DNA from 3 places in the Variovorax sp. YR750 genome. Region 1 is predicted to be linked to each of the others. Evidence: riboswitches for the same ligand, from Rfam matches in the RefSeq annotation. Region 1 holds a riboswitch; each other region holds the start of a gene.

Region 1 (5,919 bases):
TACAGGAACAGCCCCGGCTCCTCGAAGGCCGAGCGCGGCAGCAGCCGGCGAAGGCGGCCCTCGCGCAGCTCGGCGCGCACCAGCGGCTCGAAGATGTAGGCGATGCCCACGTCGGCCAGCGCCAGCTCCCGGGCGTAGAGCGCATCGGTGACGCGCACGGTGCCCGGCACCTCGACCGAGACGTGGGCGCCGCCCTCGTCGCGCAGGTCCCAGGCGTACACGCCGCCCGAGGTGACGAAGCGGAAGCCGATGCAGTTGTGCTGCTGCAGCGCCTCGATGTCGCGCGGCTCGCCGGCCAGCTCCAGGTAGCGCGGCGTGGCCACCATGATGGCCTGGAAGGGCGGGGTGAGCCGCACCGCGACCATGTCCTGGGCCACGGTGTGGCCCAGCCGCACGCCGGCGTCATGGCCGCTGGCCACGATGTCGGCCAGGCCGTCGTCGCAGGTGATCTCTATTACCAATTCGGGGTGGCGGCGCGACATCTCGGCCACCAGCGGCGTCATGACCAGCGGCAGCGCCACGTGCGGCGCGTTGATGCGCAGCACGCCGCCCACGCGTCCCGACGATTCGCCGAAACGGTCGACCGCGTCGGCGATCTCGCCCATGGCGGGCGCCAGCATGGCGATGAAGCCGGCGCCGGCCTCGGTGAGCCGCACGCTGCGGGTGGTGCGCGCGAAAAGCGGCTGGCCCAGGTGGTCCTCGACGGCGCGCACTGCATGGCTCACGGCCGAGGCGCTCATGCCCAGTTCGGCCGCGGCGGCGGCGAAACCGCCGCGCCGGTGCACCGCAAGCACGATGGCCAGGTGCGGGAGCAGGGTGCGGTCCATTCATGCATCGTATCGCAAGGTGCATTCGATTTGAACCGTCTAGTCGATGAATGCGGTTGATGGAACAGTCACGCCATGGCTTCACGGCAACCCATCAACCCTCAAGGAGCAAGCCTCATGACCACCACCGCCAACAACGCTTCGCAAGCCCGGGCCCGCAAGACCTGGTTCATCACCGGCGCCGCCTCCGGCTTCGGCCACGCCTTCGCCGAACATGCGCTGGCGCAGGGCCACAACGTCGTCGCCACCGCCCGCGACGCCGCCCGGCTCGCCGACCTCGTGGCGCTGGCGCCCGACCGCGTGCTGGCCACGCCGCTCGACGTGGACGTGGCCGGCGCGGCCGAAGCCGCCGTGCAGGCCGCGGTCGAGCGCTTCGGCCGCATCGACGTGCTGGTCAACAACGCGGGCTACGGCGTGGTCGGCGCGCTCGAGGAGACGCCCGACGCCGAACTGCGCGCGCTGATGAACACCAATTTCTTCGGCGCCATGGCCGTTACCCGCGCCGCGCTGCCGGTGCTGCGCGCGCAGAAGTCGGGCGCCATCGTCAACATCTCCAGCCTGGGCGGGCAGCTGTCGTTCTCGGGCTTCAGCGCCTACTCGGCCTCCAAGTTCGCGCTGGAGGGCGCTTCGGAAGCGCTGGCGCAGGAAGTGGCGTCCTTCGGCATCAAGGTGCTGATCGTCGAGCCGGGCCAGTTCCGCACCCAGCTCGCGGGCAGCGGCATGCGCCACATGCCCGTGATCGAGGCCTACCAGCCGGTGGTGGGCGCCACCCGCGAGTTCGCGCACAGCATGCACAACACGCAGGCCGGCGATCCGCGCAAGGCCGCGGTGGCCATCGAGAAGGCACTGGACGCCGAGCACACGCCGCTTCGCCTGCAGCTCGGCGACGATTCGGTCGACGCGGTGCGCGCCCATGCGCAGGCGATGCTCAAGGACATGGAAGCCTGGGAGTCCGTGAGCCGCAGCACGAACTTCGACGCGACCTGAAGACGGGCTTCAGGCGAGGGGCAGTTCGATGGTGGCCGCGAGCGGCACGGTGTCGATGCGCGCCGCACTGGCCACGATGACTGCCCGGCCCTGCTGCCCATCGAAGCCGGAAAGCGTGCTCCAAAGGCAGCGCGTCGACGGCATGTCGAGCCCGGCCGTGGGCTCGTCGAGCAGCACGAGCGGCCGGCCCGACGCGAGCCCGGCCGCCATCCACACCTTGCGCTTCGAGCCGGTCGAGAGCATGAACATCTTCTTGTCGAGGTGCGGAGCCAGCGAGAAGCCCTCGGCAATGGCCTGCCACTTCGCTTCGTCGAAACCCGCGTCGCCCTCGGCGAGCGAAGCGGTGCATTCGCGGGCCGTGAGCTGGTCGAAGCGGTCGGTCACGGGGTCGACGAAGAACACCTGGCGGCGGTATGCCTCGGGCGCGGTGTCGAGGGTCGCTCCCGCCACCGTCAACCGGCCGGAAGAAGCGGGCAGCATGCCGGCGATCACCCGGAGCAGCGCCGACTTGCCGGTGCCGGTATCTCCGTAGAGCAGCGTGACGCCCGGGCCGATGGATGCATTCCAGCCGGACACCAGCGGCGGTTGGTCGGGGTAGGCGAAGCTCAGCGCGTCGATCCGGAGAAGGGCGGGAGAAGAAGGATTCATGGTCGCGTGCGACTTTATCAACCAGGCGCCCCGCCGGTGGCTACCATCCGGCTCCATGAGAAAACTGCCGTGCCTGCTCGCCCTGCTGTCGTTCGCCGCCCCGGTGCTTGCCGCTCCCGATCTTTCCGCGCCGTCGGCGCAGGTGTTCGATGCGGTGAAGAAGCCCGATTCGCTCGACGCGCAATGGCGCACGCGCCTGTGCGCGTTGTTGCCGCAGCCCTGCAACGCGCAGCAGCTGGGCCTTTACCGTCCGCGCAACGCCGCGCCCGGCAACTACGTGGTGCTCTCCACCGAGCCGCTGGCCATGGCGCGCGTCAGGCGGGATGCCGGCGACGCGAAGGGCTGGCAGCTCGATCGTCTCCATGATTTCTCCGACTATGCGCAGGCCCTGAAGAAGGACAACGACGCCAGCCGGTCCGAGGCGCGCCTCTCGCTCGCGCCGGCGCTCTATCCGCTGGCCGAAGGCAAGTGGGCGGTTGCGGTGCTGCAGACCGTGTCGGAGGGCTACTCCGGCGGCGGCGCCTCGTTCGACACCGCCGATTTCGTGCCGCTCGAAGGCGGCAAGGCGGTACAGGAGGACATCCCGTTCTCGTGCTCCAAGATGATCCGCGCCTGCTTCAGCGAGAAGGAATACAAGACCTCGAAGCACTGCCACGACGAGAGCTTCGGCAGCCTGCGCATCGCCTACGGCGAGACATTCAAGCCCGGCGCGCCCTACGACTGGCAATACACCTGGGTGCAGACCGAGTGGCCGCAGAACGAGCCGCGCAGCGCCGCGACCACCACGCGCGTGCTGTTCACCGCGAAGACCACCGAGCGCGCGGGTTTCTGCGGCGGGCCGCAGTAACACGACGCAGTAAGAAGAAAGAAGAGAAGAAGAGCACCGTGCGCGGGCGCCGCATGGCACGCAAACTGCTTGGACAGATGCATCCAGGAGAAATGCCGGCTCGATGCTTCGAGTTAGTGCATTACCGAAGGCGATAGCCCAGAACGCTCAGGTACCAAGACTGGATTTTTCAAACGCTGGAGAGCGCCGCCCGGAATCCTCGCGGATCCGAGGGCGGCCGCCGAAGGGGCAAGCCTCGTGCGATTCGCGCGCGGGGTGAATCTCTCAGGCTAAAGGACAGCAGGGCCACTCCGTGCTTCGTGCACGGCGTGGCCTTGTTCGCTTCTGGAGCCGCTTCATTTCATGACCTGTTTCCAAGGACGCCGTGCAGCCCCGTGTGCTCTGGCGTCGCGCGTGTCCGCGTCCCTCCCTTTCTTTCAACCGGAGAACTGACCCATGCTGAAGAGACGACAACTGAAAGCCCTGTTCGCGGGCGTCCTGCTGGCCGCCGCCGCGGCTGCTGCCTTCGCGCAGGACGTCGGCAAGGTGCTGCGCCTCGTGCCGCAGTCCGACCTGAAGATCCTCGACCCGATCTGGACCACAGCCTTCATCACGCGCAACCACGGCTACATGGTCTACGACACGCTCTTTGGCGTGGACGAGCAGGGCAAGGTGCATCCGCAGATGGTCGACAAGTACACGACCAGCGCCGACGGCAAGACCTGGACCTTCACGCTGCGCAAGAGCCTGGCCTTCCATGACGGCAAGCCCGTCACCTCGGAAGACGTCATCGCGTCGCTCAAGCGCTGGGGCCAGCGCGATGGCCTCGGCCAGAAGATGTTCGCCGCACTCGACAAGGCCGAGGCGGTCGACGCCGGCAGCTTCAGGCTGGTGTTCAAGGACCCCTTCGGCATGGTGCTCGAGGCGCTGAGCAAGCCTTCGTCGAATCCGCCCTTCATCATGCCCGCGCGCGTGGCCGCCACGCCCGCCGACAAGCAGATTGACGACGCCACCGGCTCCGGCCCCTACATCTTCAAGAAGGACGAGTACCGCCCCGGCGAGAAGGTCGTCTACCTGAAGAACACCAAATACGTGCCGCGCACCGAGGCGCCCTCGGGCACGGCCGGCGGAAAGAACGTGTACGTCGACCGCATGGAATGGATCATCCTGAAGGACGCGCAGACGCAGGCGAATGCGCTCGCCAACGGCGAGGTCGACATGATCGAGTGGGTGCCTTCCGAGCAGTACACCGCGCTGAAGAACAACCCCGCCATCACGCTCGACAGCCCGGTGCCCAAGGGCTCGTTCGCGCTGCACCTGAACCACTTCATCCCGCCCTTCGACAACCCGAAGATCGCGCAGGCCGCCATCATGGCCATCAACCAGGACGCCCTGATGCGCGCCCAGCTGGTGCACAAGGAGCTCTACAGCGGCTGCGTGTCGATCTACCCCTGCGGCTCCGCCCTTGCGTCGGACAAGGCCGGCTACTTCACCGGCAAGCCGCAGTTCGAGAAGGCCAAGGCGCTGCTGAAGGAAGCCGGCTATGACGGCAAGCCCGTGGTGCTGATGTTTCCGGCCGACTTCGCGGTGCTCAACAAGTTTCCGCCGGTGATGGCGCAACTGCTCAAGCAGGCCGGCTTCAACGTGGACATGCAGTCGATGGACTGGCCCACGCTGGTCACTCGCCGTGCCAAGAAGGATCCGGTCGCCAACGGCGGCTGGAACCTCTTCATCACCGGCTGGGGCATCGCCGACAACATGAACCCGATGTTCTTCGCACCGCTCACGGGCAACGGCGAGAAGGGCTGGTTCGGCTGGGCCACCGACGACAAGCTGGAGCAGCTCAAGTCGCAGTTCCTGGCGACGGCCGACGAGCCGAAGCGCAAGGAGCTGGCCACGGCCATCCAGCAGCGCGTGTACGACACCGGCATCTATGCCCCCATCGGCGAGTACAAGCCTCTCACGGCCTACAGCAAGGGCGTGGTGAGCGGCGTGGTGCGCTCGCCGGTGGGCGTGTTCTGGAACCTGAAGAAGAACTGAGCATGCTGCTCTTTCTTGCACGCCGCATTCTCTCGACCGTGCCGGTGCTCGTCATCGTCGCGCTGATCGTGTTCCTGATGCTGCGGCTCGCGCCCGGCGACCCGGCCGCCGCGATCGTGGGCGACGCCGGCACCGCCGAGAACATCGCCAGGGTGCGCGAGCAGCTGGGGCTCAATCAGTCGCTGCCGGTGCAGTTCTTCCACTGGAGCGTGCAACTGCTGCAGGGCAACCTGGGCGAGTCGTACTTCATGAAGAAGACGGTGATGGAGCTGATCGGCCAGCGCATCGAGGCCACGGTGTCGCTGGCGGCCGTGACGCTGGTGGTCACCATCCTCATCGCGGTGCCGTTGGGCGTGATCGCCGCATGGCGGCACGGCGGCTGGCTCGACCGCATGCTGATGGGCTTCTCGGTCATGGGCTTCTCGATTCCCGCGTTCGTGATCGGCTACGTGCTCATCTGGATCTTCGCGCTGCACCTGCAGTGGCTGCCGGTGCAGGGCTATGCCCGATTGAGCCAGGGGCCGCTGCTGTGGCTGAAGCACCTGATCCTGCCGTCGATCACGCTGTCGATCATCTACGTGGCGCTGATCG
Region 2 (5,919 bases), on a different contig from region 1:
GTCGATGAAGCGGTCGAGTTCGGCCAGCGGCTCGCTCTCGGTGGGCTCCACCATCAGCGTGCCGGGCACGGGGAAGCTCAGCGTGGGGGCGTGGAAGCCGTAGTCGATGAGGCGCTTGGCCACGTCTTCGGCGGTGACGCCGCTGGTGTCCTTGAGCGGGCGCAGGTCGAGAATGCACTCGTGCGCAACGTGCCCATTGGGGCTCGCGTACAGCGTGGGGTAGTGGTCCTTCAGTCGCGCGCTGATGTAGTTGGCGCTGAGGATGGCCGTCTCGGTCGCGGCCTGCAGGCCCTTGGCGCCCATCATGCGGCAGTACATCCAGCTGATCGGCAGCACGGCCGCGTTGCCCAGCGGCGCGGCCGACACGGCGCCCACGCCGTTCGACGCCACGCCCGCCGTGGCATGGCCCGGCAGGTAGGGCACGAGGTCTTCCACCACGCAGACCGGACCCACGCCGGGGCCGCCGCCACCGTGCGGGATGCAGAAGGTCTTGTGCAGGTTCAGGTGGCTCACGTCGCCGCCGAACTCGCCCGGCGCGGCCACGCCGACCAGCGCGTTCATGTTGGCGCCGTCGACGTACACGCGTCCGCCGTGCTCGTGCACCAGCTCGCACAGCTCCTTCACGCGGGTCTCGAACACGCCGTGCGTGCTGGGGTAGGTGATCATCACGGCGGCCAGGTTGGCGCTGTGCTTCTCGCAGGCGCGCTTCAGGTCGTCCATGTCGACGTTGCCCTGCGCGTCGCAGGCCGTCACCACCACCTGCAGGCCCACCATCTGCGCGCTGGCCGGGTTGGTGCCGTGCGCCGAGGAGGGAATCAGGCAGATGTTGCGATGGCCCTCGCCCTTGGCCTCGTGGAAGGACTTGATGGCCAGCAGGCCCGCGTACTCGCCCTGCGAGCCCGCGTTGGGCTGCAGGCTGATGCCCGCGTAGCCGGTGGCCTCGCACAGCCAGGCGCGCAGCTGGGCGTCGAGCTGGGCGTAGCCCTGCAGCTGGTCGGCCGGCGCGAAGGGGTGGATGCTGGCGAACTCGGGCCAGGTGATGGGGATCATCTCGCTGGTCGCGTTGAGCTTCATCGTGCAGCTGCCCAGCGGGATCATGCTGCGGTCGAGCGCGAGGTCCTTGTCCGACAGGCTGCGGATGTAGCGCAGCATCGCCGTCTCGCTCTTGTGCGTGTTGAACACCGGGTGCGTGAGGAATGCGCTGGTGCGGCGCAGCTCCTCGGGAATCAGCGGTACGGTGCTGCCCGAGAGATCGTCGAAGCGCGGCGCCTGCGTGCCGGCGGGCGCGAACAGGCCCCACAGCGTTTCGACATCGGCGCGCGTGCTGGTCTCGTCCAGCGAGATGCCCAGGTGCTGCTGCAGGCGCTGGCGCAGGTTGACGCCCGCGGCCTGCGCGCGCTCGATGATCGACTGCGTGTCTTCGCCGGTGCGGATGGTCAGCGAATCGAAGGCGGTGGCGTTCACCGGCTCGCGGCCCATCTGCGACAGGCCCTTGGCGAGCACCGCGGTGAGCGCCGCCACGCGCTGGGCGATGCGGGTGAGGCCGTCGGGCCCGTGGTACACGGCGTACATGCTGGCCACCACGGCCGGCAGCACCTGCGCGGTACAGATGTTGGAGGTGGCCTTCTCGCGGCGGATGTGCTGCTCGCGCGTCTGCAGCGCGAGGCGGTAGGCGGGCTGGCCGTGCGTGTCGACGCTCACGCCCACCAGGCGGCCCGGCAGCGAGCGCTTGAACTCGTCGCGGCAGGCCAGGTAGGCGGCGTGCGGGCCGCCGTTGCAAAGCGGCATGCCGAAGCGCTGCGTGGTGCCGCAGACGATGTCGGCGCCCCATTCGCCGGGCGGCGCAAGCAGCGTCAGCGCCAGCAGGTCGGCCGCGACGATGAATGCCGCGTCGCACTGGTGCGCGTGGCCCGCGAGCGGACGCAGGTCGTGCACGTGGCCGGTGGTTGCGGGGTACTGCGCGAGCACGCCGAAGAAGGCGCCGCTCACCATCAGGTGCGGCAGCGTTTCCGACACGGTGCTGACCTTGACCTCGATGCCCAACGGGGCGGCGCGCGTCTTGATCACTTCGATGGTCTGCGGATGGCAGTCGCCGGAGACCAGGAACACGTTGCTCTTGCTCTTCACGCTGCGCTTGGCGAGCGTCATCGCCTCGGCCGCGGCCGTGGCTTCGTCGAGCATGGATGCGTTGGCGATGGCCATGCCCGTGAGGTCGCACACCATCGTCTGGAAGTTGAGCAGGGCTTCCATGCGGCCCTGCGAGATCTCGGCCTGGTAGGGCGTGTAGGCGGTGTACCAGGCGGGGTTCTCGAGGATGTTGCGCAGGATCACGCCCGGCGTGTGGTTGCCGTAGTAGCCCTGGCCGATGAAGTTGCGGAACACCTTGTTCTTCGACGCCATCGCCTTCAGCTCGGCCAGCGCGTCGGCTTCGGTCACCGGCGCGGGCAGGCGCATCGGCTTCGCGCGGCGGATGGCCGCCGGCACGATGCCGTCGATGAGCTCCGCGCGCGTCTCCGAGCCGATCGCCGGCAGCATGCGCGCCTCGTCCGCCGCGTCGATGCCGATGTGGCGGGCGAGGAATTCTTCGGCGTTCTCTAGTTCTTGCAAAGAAGGAAGGGCGGGCGTCGGCATGGCGGTGAAGGCTCGGAGGGAAAGAACAAAGGTGCTGCTGAAAAATTCAGCGGATCAGGACTCGGCGGCGAACTTGTCGTAGGAGGCCGCGTCCAGCAGGGCGTCGAGCTGCGCGGGGTCGCTCAGCTTGACCTTGAAGAACCAGCCGGCGGCCAGCGGGTCGCTGTTGGCGAGCGACGGATCGGCGCGCAGGGCTTCGTTCACCTCGGTGATCTCGCCCGACACGGGCATGAACACGTCGGCCGCGGCCTTGACCGATTCGACGACGCCGGCGACTTCACCCTGGGCGAAGGTCTTGCCGACTTCAGGCAGGTCGACGAAGACCACGTCGCCCAGCGCGTCCTGCGCATGCACGGTGATGCCGACGGTGGCTGCGTCGCCCTCGGCCGACACCCATTCGTGGTCCTTGGTGTACTTGATGCTCATGGTGGAAAAACTCCTCGTGGAAAAAATGGATCGGGGTGCAGAGCCTAGCCGGTCGATCTGACTGGGCGGCGCTCAGCCCCGGTAGTAACGGGTGGGCACGAAAGGCATGGTCGAGACCTCCATCGGCACCGGCTTGCCGCGCACGATGGCCTGCACGCGCGTGCCCGGCTCGGCGAAGGCTGTGGCCACGTAGCCCATGGCGATGCAGCGGTCGGCCGTGGGGCCGAGCAGGCCGCTGGTGACGAGGCCGATGTCCTGGCCCTCGAAAGACTGGAGCACCGTGCCGTCGCGCACCGGAATGCGCTCGAGGGCGACGAGGCCCACGCGCTTGCGCTTCAGGGTGTCGTGGTCGGTGTGGCCGGCGGCGCCCGCGGTAGCCGCGGCGAGCTGGGCGAGGATTTTCGCGGCGCCCGGGAAGCCGCCTTCGCGTGCCCCGCCCGTGCGGCGCACCTTCTGCATCGCCCAGTTGAGCGAGGCCTCGACCGGCGTGGTGGTGGTGTCGATGTCATTGCCGTAGAGGCACAGGCCGGCTTCGAGCCGCAGCGAGTTGCGCGCGCCCAGGCCGACGGGCTTGACCTCGGGCTGTGCCAGCAGCAGGCGGGCGAGGCGCTCGGCGTCGGATGCGGCCACCGAGATCTCGAAGCCGTCCTCGCCGGTGTAGCCGCTGCGGGTGACGAAGGCCGGAATGCCGCCGATCTGCACAGCGCCGCCCGTCATGAACACGAAGCGCTCGACACCGGGCGACAGCCGCGCCAGCGTGGCCGCGGCCTGCGGGCCCTGCAGCGCGAGCAGCGCGTGGTCGGGCAGGGGGCGCACCTCGCAGCGCGAGCCGATCTTCTGCTGGATGTGGGCGATGTCGGCCACCTTGCAGGCCCCGTTGACGATCACGAAGATCGAGCCGTTGCCCTCGTTGAAGAACATCAGGTCGTCGAGGATGCCGCCCTCGTCGTCCAGCAGCAGGCCGTAGCGCTGCTTGCCGGCGGGCAGGTCGATCACGTCGACGGGCATCAGGGTCTCGAAGGCGGCTGCCGCGTCGGGCCCGACCAGGCGCAGCTGGCCCATGTGGGAAATGTCGAAGAGGCCGGCCGCGTCGCGCGTGTGCTTGTGTTCGGCCATCAGGCCGGCGGGGTACTGGACCGGCATCGAATAGCCGGCGAAGGGCACCATGCGGGCGCCCAGTTCCAGGTGGAGGTCGTACAGCGGCGTCTTGAGAAGCTGGGCGTCGGGGGTAGCGGAGGAAGAAGCAGCCACGGGGCACTCCAAAGGGCAGTCGAAATCCATGACGCAAGCCATGGGCCACCCCTGCTGTCCGCTTTACCTGAGAGATTCGCCCCACGATCGGGGTTTGCTCCTTCGGTGGACCGCCGCCCGTGGGCAACGGCCTCTCTCCAGCAAGGAAACGCCGGCTTTCACCGGCGCCTCGTCAGTCCTTTTGCCTGAGCGTTCGGGAAGTCCCTGCGCCTTCGGCGGCCCCGGCACGCGGGGCTCTCTCCTGACCCCGGGAAGTGTAGTGGATCGCGCGGGCCCTTCGCGCTATCCCGACCAAAGACGCCACGCCCCGAAGCAGGCCGCGGCCCACACGGCCACGACGAAGGCCGCGCCCCAGCGGCTGACCGGCCTGGCGCCGCGCTCGCGCAGCCATTCGTCCGCCCTGGCGCGGCAATCCGCGAGCACCGCGGGGGGAATCAGCCGGATGGCGAGCCAGATCAGCCCCGGCAGCAGCAAAACGTCGTCGACGTAGCCCAGCACCGGAATGAAGTCGGGAACGAGGTCGATCGGGCTGAGCGCGTAGGCGACCACGAAGGCGCCCAGTGCCTTGGCATGCCATGGGGTGGACGGGTGCCTGCCGGCGAACCAGAGCGTGACGCCGTCGCGCTTCAGGCGCTTCGCCCAGCTGCGAAGGCGCCCGGACAGGGGGATTGCGGGAGGCGGCGAGTTCACCCGGCGATGGTGTCACAGCCCCGGCCGGGCATCTCGCGTATCCCTTTTGTCGTCAATGCACGACTTCGGCCGGCGGCAGCAGCCGGTCGATGCGCTCGCGCAGCGATTCGGCACGCTCCACGCCCGCGCTCTTCTCGATCTCGGTGAGCATCAGCGCGGCGATGGTCAGCATGGCGTTGCGGTCACGCGCCTCGCGCAGCGCGTCGCGCATCTGCAGCGCGAACTTGGGGTCGCGCCGCACGAACATGCGCTCGCAGATGTCGAAGAGGAACATGCGGGTGGTGGCCAGCGAACGCTTGCCGTCGAAGGTGTCGGCCGAGGTGGCCACCTGGATCGGCTGGGCGGCGGGGATGGGCGAGGGCGCGGGCTGCGCGGGAGGCTCCGCCGGGGCGGCCGCTGCCGCTGCCTTCGGGCTCTGCAGGTAGCCCTTGTCGATCAGCGCCTGGATCGCCTGCTCGGCCTCATCCCGGTTGGAGAAGAGCGGGCTGAAGTCGGTAAGGGAGCGCCGGCCGTCGGCCATCAGCAGCAGGGCGCGTTCGCGCTGGCTGAGCGTGCGCTGTCCGCCCTGAAGTTCGTCGCGCGCCTTGTCGGTCTTGGTGGGAAACATGGCAGCCACAGCTTTCGGGAATCGAGGGCTGCAGCATCGTTGCAAGTAGTGACATCTCCATGAACCGTTTGGCTTACAGGGGCAATTCCGCGGCGGTCTTCAGCCGGCGCTTTCCTTGCGTATGAGCCACCGGTTGCCCATGCGCTGCAGCTCCAGCGTCTTGCGGCCTTTCTCGCGGAACTTGTCGGCGCTGTAGGTCTGCTCGAAGGTGGCGGTGGCCGATTGACCCTGGACGCTGATGACGAGGCTCTCGATGCCCACGTTGATGACGGCCTTGTCCTCGATGCGCGCGCGGCGGTCGGCCTCCCACGCCT
Region 3 (5,919 bases), on a different contig from region 1:
AGTCGCTCGCTATCGCGGTCTTCTTCTCCTTCATGAGCGTCGCAACGCCATTGCTGGCGTGCGAAAGGCCAGCGATGTTCATGGGCGTACTGATCGATAGATAGTTGCCGACCAGATATGCGAAGCCGAAGCCGGAGTAGATGTCGGGATAGACGTTCAGGAAAACGCGCCCTGTCGCCTCCCGATGTTTCGCGATCAGATCGCGGTGGATGGCCGAGCAATAGATCATCGGCAACGAGTCCGTTCCATCCTCGAACCGCATGACCTTGGCTATCTGGGAGCGCCCTTCGATCTCGGTGATCGTCCGCGACAGCGTGATGATGAGCAGGTTCGCTTCGCCTTCGATCCCGATCGTCGGCCACGTGTAGATGCCACGTTGCCAGCGCATTGCCTTGGCGCCGGTGCTCGAGGCAAGGCGATCCAGTTCGCGCAGCGCATAAGGCATGAGCCCATCGTCGTCGCCGAGCACCGTGACGTACTCGCCACGAGCTTCGCTCAAGCCGCGCTCCCAGTTTGCGCTCATCGCCAGAGGCCGTTCAGCAGGCAGATATCGCACGCGCGAAGATGCAACTGCTGCAACGATTTCGGCGACCTGGGCTGCCGCCGCCGGATCGCTGTTGTCGCAGATCAGGATTTCATAGTCGTCGAAATCCTGATCGAGGCACGTCGCCAGGGAATGGCGCAGGGTCTCGGGGCGGTTGCGCGTCGGCAGGACGATGCTGAACCGAGGTGTATTGCGCATTGGCTCCCTCGATATCAAGAGCGAACCTCTTCGCGCAGCAAGTGTTTCAGGTACTTGCCATAGCCACTCTTTGCCAACGGCGCCGCCAACTTTTCAAGCTGCTCGCCCGTGATGAAACCGTTGCGCCACGCAATCTCTTCCGGACACGCAATCTTCAACCCCTGCCGATGCTCCAGCGTCGCGATGAACTGCCCCGCTTCCAGAAGGCTGTCATGCGTGCCCGTATCGAGCCACGCATAGCCCCGCTGCATGATCTGCACGTTCAACTGATCGCGGTCCAGATACGCCTGGTTGACAGCAGTGATCTCCAACTCGCCCCGCGCACTGGGCTTCACCGCCTTGGCGATATCGACCACCTGGTTGTCGTAGAAGTACAGGCCGGTCACCGCATAGCTGCTCTTCGGCTTCAGCGGCTTCTCTTCGATGCTGCTCGCCTTGCCCTTCTCGTCGAACGCGACGACGCCATAGCGCTCCGGATCCTGCACGTGATACGCGAACACGGTGGCGCCGGATGCCTTTGCATCCGCATCGGCCAGCAGATGCACGAAATCGTGGCCGTAAAAGATGTTGTCGCCCAGCACCAGCGCACTCGGCGAGTTGCCGACGAACTTGTCACCGATGATGAAGGCCTGCGCGAGCCCGTCCGGGCTGGGCTGCACCTCGTACTGCAGATTGATGCCCCATTGGCTACCGTCGCCCAGCAGCTGCTGGAAGCGCGGCGTGTCCTGCGGCGTGCTGATGATCAGGATGTCGCGCATGCCGCCCAGCATGAGCGTGCTGAGCGGGTAGTAGATCATCGGCTTGTCGTACACCGGCAGCAGTTGCTTGCTGATCGCCAGGGTCGCGGGGTGCAGGCGTGTGCCCGAGCCGCCGGCCAGGATGATGCCCTTGCGTTGCGTCGTCTTGGTCATGTTCTTCTTCTCGTGAAGTTCAAAGGATCTCGCGCAGCATGCGCGAGACGCCTTCCTGCCAGGGCGGCAGGCGCAGGCCGAAAGTGGTCTGCAGCTTGGTGGTGTCGAGGCGCGAATTGTGCGGGCGCTTCGCCGGCGTCGGGAAAGCGCTGGTCGGCACGGCCTCGACGGCATTCGGCCCGGCCTTGAGTTCGACGCCAGCCTGCTGCGCCAGTTCGAGTACGAAGCGTGCGTAACCGTGCCACGTCGTTTCGCCGCCAGCAATCGCGTGATACAGGCCCGCCTTCGATGAATCCTGCAACGTGGCCCGGATCGCATGCGCCGTCACGTCTGCCAGTAGTTCCGCACCGGTAGGTGCCCCGAACTGGTCGTCGATGACGGTCAGCTTGTCGCGCTCCTTCGCCAGCCGCAGCATCGTCTTGGCGAAGTTGCCGCCGCGCGCTGCATACACCCAGCTGGTGCGAAAGATCAGGTGCTTCGCGCAGTTCCGCGCAACCAACTGCTCGCCCTCAAGCTTGGTCTGGCCGTACACGCTGAGCGGACCGGTCGCGTCGTCTTCCTTCCAGGGCTTCGTGCCACTGCCGTCGAAAACGTAGTCGGTCGAGTAATGAACCATCAGCGCACCGATCTTCTGCGCCGCTTCGGCCACCACTCCGGGCGAGGTGGCGTTGAGCTTGCGCGCGAACTCGGGCTCGCTCTCGGCCTTGTCGACGGCGGTGTGCGCCGCCGCATTGACGATCACGTCGGGTCGGACCTTCAGCACCGTGTCGGCCAGCTCCTCCGGCCGGCTGAAGTCGGCGTGGAAATCGGTGCTGTCGAAATCGAGCGCGACCAACTCACCGAGCGGCGCCAGGCTGCGCTGCAGCTCCCAACCGACCTGTCCGCCCTTGCCCAGCAGCAGCAGCTTCATGCCGCAGCCTTCGCGTTGCTGTCGTACTGCTTCTCGACCCACTCGCGGTAGGCGCCGCTCTGCACGTTGCGCACCCACTCGCTGTTCGCGAGGTACCACTCGACGGTCTTGCGGATGCCGGTGTCGAAGGTCTCGGCGGGCTTCCAGCCGAGCTCGGCCTCGAGCTTGCGCGCATCGATGGCATAGCGGCGGTCGTGGCCGGGACGGTCGGTGACGTAGGTGATCTGTTCCTTGTACGGCTTGCCGTCTGCGCGCGGGCGCAGTTCGTCGAGCAGGGAGCAGACGGTGTTGACGATCTCGATGTTGGGCTTCTCGTTCCAGCCGCCCACGTTGTAGGTCTCGCCCAGCTTGCCGGCTTCGAGCACGCGGCGGATGGCGCTGCAGTGGTCCTTCACGTAGAGCCAGTCGCGCACCTGCATGCCGTCGCCGTACACGGGCAGGTTCTTGCCGGCCAGCGCGTTGACGATCATCAGGGGGATCAGCTTCTCGGGGAAGTGGAACGGACCGTAGTTGTTCGAGCAGTTGGTGGTCAGCACCGGCAGGCCGTAGGTGTGGTGCCAAGCGCGCACGAGGTGGTCGCTGGCTGCCTTGCTGGCCGAATAGGGGCTGTTCGGCTCGTACTTGTTCTCTTCGGTGAAGGCCGGGTCGGTCTTGGAGAGCGAGCCGTAGACCTCGTCGGTCGACACGTGCAGGAAGCGGAAGACCGATTTCTGTTCGGCCGGCAGCGCGCTCCAGAAGCCGCGCACCGACTCGAGCAGGCGGAAGGTGCCGAGCACGTTGGTCTGCACGAAGTCCTCGGGGCCGTGGATCGAGCGGTCGACATGCGACTCGGCGGCGAAATTCACCACGGCGCGCGGCTTGTGCTCGGCCAGCAGGCGGTCGACGAGGGCGCTGTCGCCGATGTCGCCCTGAACGAAGATGTGCTTCGGGTTGCCCTTGAGCGAGGCGAGCGTCTCGAGGTTGCCCGCGTAAGTCAGTTTGTCGAGGTTCACGACCGGCTCGTCGCTGTTCGCGATCCAGTCGAGTACGAAATTGGCGCCGATGAAGCCGGCACCGCCGGTAACCAGGATCATGAAGTCCCCTATGGTTTTGGAACGATCGCCCTGCGGCAAATCAACAACAGGCGATTATCCATCGGGCTGACACGTGGAAATCGGCGGGTTGGCAGCCGCTCACGCCCCGCCTACAATCGTCCCCACTGCAGGAGAGCGGGCCACCCTAGTGGCCCTACCGAAGGCGCAAACTCCCATAAACGCTCAGGTCGGCCCCCACAAGGGCCTGTACTGCACCAACTGAAACGCCGTCTGGAGAGCCGCCACGCCATGTGGCGCACCGAAGGAGCAAACCCTCTGCGGGCGCAGCGGGTGAATCTCTCAGGTACCGAGGACAGGGGGAGCGGCAACTTGGACTGCGGTCGTCCGGTTGCTTTGCTATTCATTCGATAGCAATCACGCCCGCCGTTCAAGCGCTGCAACCTCAAAAGGTACTTGAAATGCGCGTGATCGTTCTCGGCGCCGGCCTGCTCGGCGTGACCTCGGCTTACTACCTCCAGCAACTCGGCCACGAAGTGACCGTGATCGACCGGCAGGCCACTCCGGCCGCCGAAACCAGCTTCGCCAACGGCGGGCAGATCTCCGTCAGCCACGCCGAACCCTGGGCCAACCCGAGCGCCCCCCTGAAGGTGCTGCAATGGCTGGGCAAGGAAGACGCCCCGCTGCTCTTCCGCATGCGCGCCGACATGCGCCAATGGCTCTGGGGCCTGCAGTTCCTGCGCGAATGCACGCCGGCGCGTACCCGTCACAACATCGAGCAGATCGTGCGTCTCGGCACATACAGCCGCTCGATGTTGCAACAGTTGCGCCGCGACACCGGCCTCAACTACGACCAGCGCACGCAAGGCATCCTGCACTTCTACACGACGCAGAAGGAGTTCGACGGTGCTCTCGAGCCCGCCGAACAGATGCGCGCCCTGGGCTGCGAGCGCCTGGTCATCTCGGCCGACGAGGCCGTGAAGCTCGAGCCCGCCCTCGCCCACATCCGTCCGAAGCTGGCCGGCGCCACCTACACGGCCGAGGACGAATCGGGCGACGCCAACCGCTTCGCCCGCGAGCTCGTGGGCCTGGCCGCCGCCGCGGGCGTGAAGTTCCTGATGAGCCACACCGTGACCGCGCTGCGCGAAGCCGGCGGCAGCATCGACCACGTCGAGGCCACCGACAGCGAAGGCCGCTTCCAGCGCATCCGCGGCGACGCCTTCGTGCTGGCGATGGGCTCGCTGAGCCCGCTGTACGCGGCGCCGCTGGGCATCCGGCTGCCGATCTACCCGGCCAAGGGCTACTCGGTGACGCTGCCCGTCAAGGACGCCTCGAAGGCGCACCAGGTCTCGCTGACCGATGACGAATTCAAGCTCGTGTTCTCGCGCTACACCTCGGCATCGGGCGACCGCCTGCGCATTGCCGGCACGGCCGAGCTCAACGGCTACGACCGCGACCTGAACCGCGTGCGCTGCGAAGCCATCGTGCGCCGCGTCGAAGAACTGTTCCCGGGCGCCGGCGACACCACGCAAGCCCAGTTCTGGACCGGCCTGCGTCCCGCCACGCCGAGCAACGTCCCGCTGATCGGCAAGACGAAGCTGCTGAACCTGTTCCTCAACACCGGCCACGGCACCCTGGGCTGGACGCACGCCTGCGGCTCGGGCAAGTCGATCGCGCGGATCGTGAGCGGGCTGGAGCCGGAGGTCGATTTCGCGTTCACGGGGATGCCTGCGCCCAAGCCGCGCATCCCGCAACCCGTACTGGGCTGACGAACCGGCAAGCCCTGAATCACGCCTTGAACGTGATCCAGGGCCTGAGCCGCACCGCGCAGTGGATCAGGCCTGCGCGCTCCTGCGCGTCGATCACCTCGCCGATGGGCTTGTAGGCCTGCGGCGCCTCCTCGATCCGGCGCTCCTCGCGCAAGGTCACGCACTGCCAGCTTGCCTGCTCGTCGACGGGCGCCGGCCGCATCGCGCGCACCTGCTGCCGACGCATCCGCCGGCCGGCGCCATGGCTGCACGACCAGAGCCAGTCTTCGTGCCCCAGTCCGGCCGCCAGATACGAGTAGTCGCCCATGGAGCCGGGAATCAGCGCCAGATCGCCCGCGTTCGCCGGCGTCGCTCCCTTGCGGTGGATATTCATGCCATGTTCCTGCAGCACGACGTTGTGCGGCACGTCCACGACGAGCCTCGACGACGTGGCACCCAGCAATTCCGCGAAATCCTTGCGTACCAGTTCGGCCAGGACGACCCGGTTTGCCCATGCGTAGCGCGCCGCCACGCCCATGGCCTCCAGGTATTCGTCGGCCAGCGGTCCCGCCAGGCC

What was found. A riboswitch is a leader RNA that binds a small molecule or an ion and turns the genes downstream of it on or off. The one in region 1 is predicted to bind glycine.
Region 2: another riboswitch for glycine. It lies ahead of gcvT (glycine cleavage system aminomethyltransferase GcvT); the one in region 1 lies ahead of BMY35_RS25080 (ABC transporter substrate-binding protein).
Region 3: another riboswitch for glycine. It lies ahead of BMY35_RS31990 (D-amino acid dehydrogenase); the one in region 1 lies ahead of BMY35_RS25080 (ABC transporter substrate-binding protein).

What each region holds. Positions count from the first base shown of each region.
Region 1 covers NZ_FOBJ01000013.1:117,161-123,079, reverse strand. The annotation lists gene BMY35_RS25100 (LysR family transcriptional regulator) at 1-827, opposite strand, end outside; gene BMY35_RS25095 (oxidoreductase) at 945-1,814, shown strand; gene BMY35_RS25090 (ABC transporter ATP-binding protein) at 1,824-2,462, opposite strand; gene BMY35_RS25085 (hypothetical protein) at 2,518-3,309, shown strand; glycine riboswitch at 3,476-3,599, shown strand; gene BMY35_RS25080 (ABC transporter substrate-binding protein) at 3,745-5,328, shown strand; gene BMY35_RS25075 (ABC transporter permease) at 5,331-5,919, shown strand, end outside.
Region 2 covers NZ_FOBJ01000007.1:246,978-252,896, reverse strand. The annotation lists gene gcvP (aminomethyl-transferring glycine dehydrogenase) at 1-2,631, opposite strand, end outside; gene gcvH (glycine cleavage system protein GcvH) at 2,686-3,057, opposite strand; gene gcvT (glycine cleavage system aminomethyltransferase GcvT) at 3,130-4,338, opposite strand; glycine riboswitch at 4,353-4,459, opposite strand; glycine riboswitch at 4,472-4,562, opposite strand; gene BMY35_RS16615 (YkvA family protein) at 4,591-4,977, opposite strand; gene BMY35_RS16610 (hypothetical protein) at 5,051-5,605, opposite strand; gene BMY35_RS16605 (L,D-transpeptidase Cds6 family protein) at 5,705-5,919, opposite strand, start outside.
Region 3 covers NZ_FOBJ01000019.1:130,098-136,016, reverse strand. The annotation lists gene BMY35_RS32010 (glycosyltransferase family 2 protein) at 1-742, opposite strand, end outside; gene rfbA (glucose-1-phosphate thymidylyltransferase RfbA) at 757-1,653, opposite strand; gene rfbD (dTDP-4-dehydrorhamnose reductase) at 1,673-2,563, opposite strand; gene rfbB (dTDP-glucose 4,6-dehydratase) at 2,560-3,636, opposite strand; glycine riboswitch at 3,755-3,854, shown strand; glycine riboswitch at 3,858-3,963, shown strand; gene BMY35_RS31990 (D-amino acid dehydrogenase) at 4,056-5,363, shown strand; gene BMY35_RS31985 (RtcB family protein) at 5,383-5,919, opposite strand, start outside.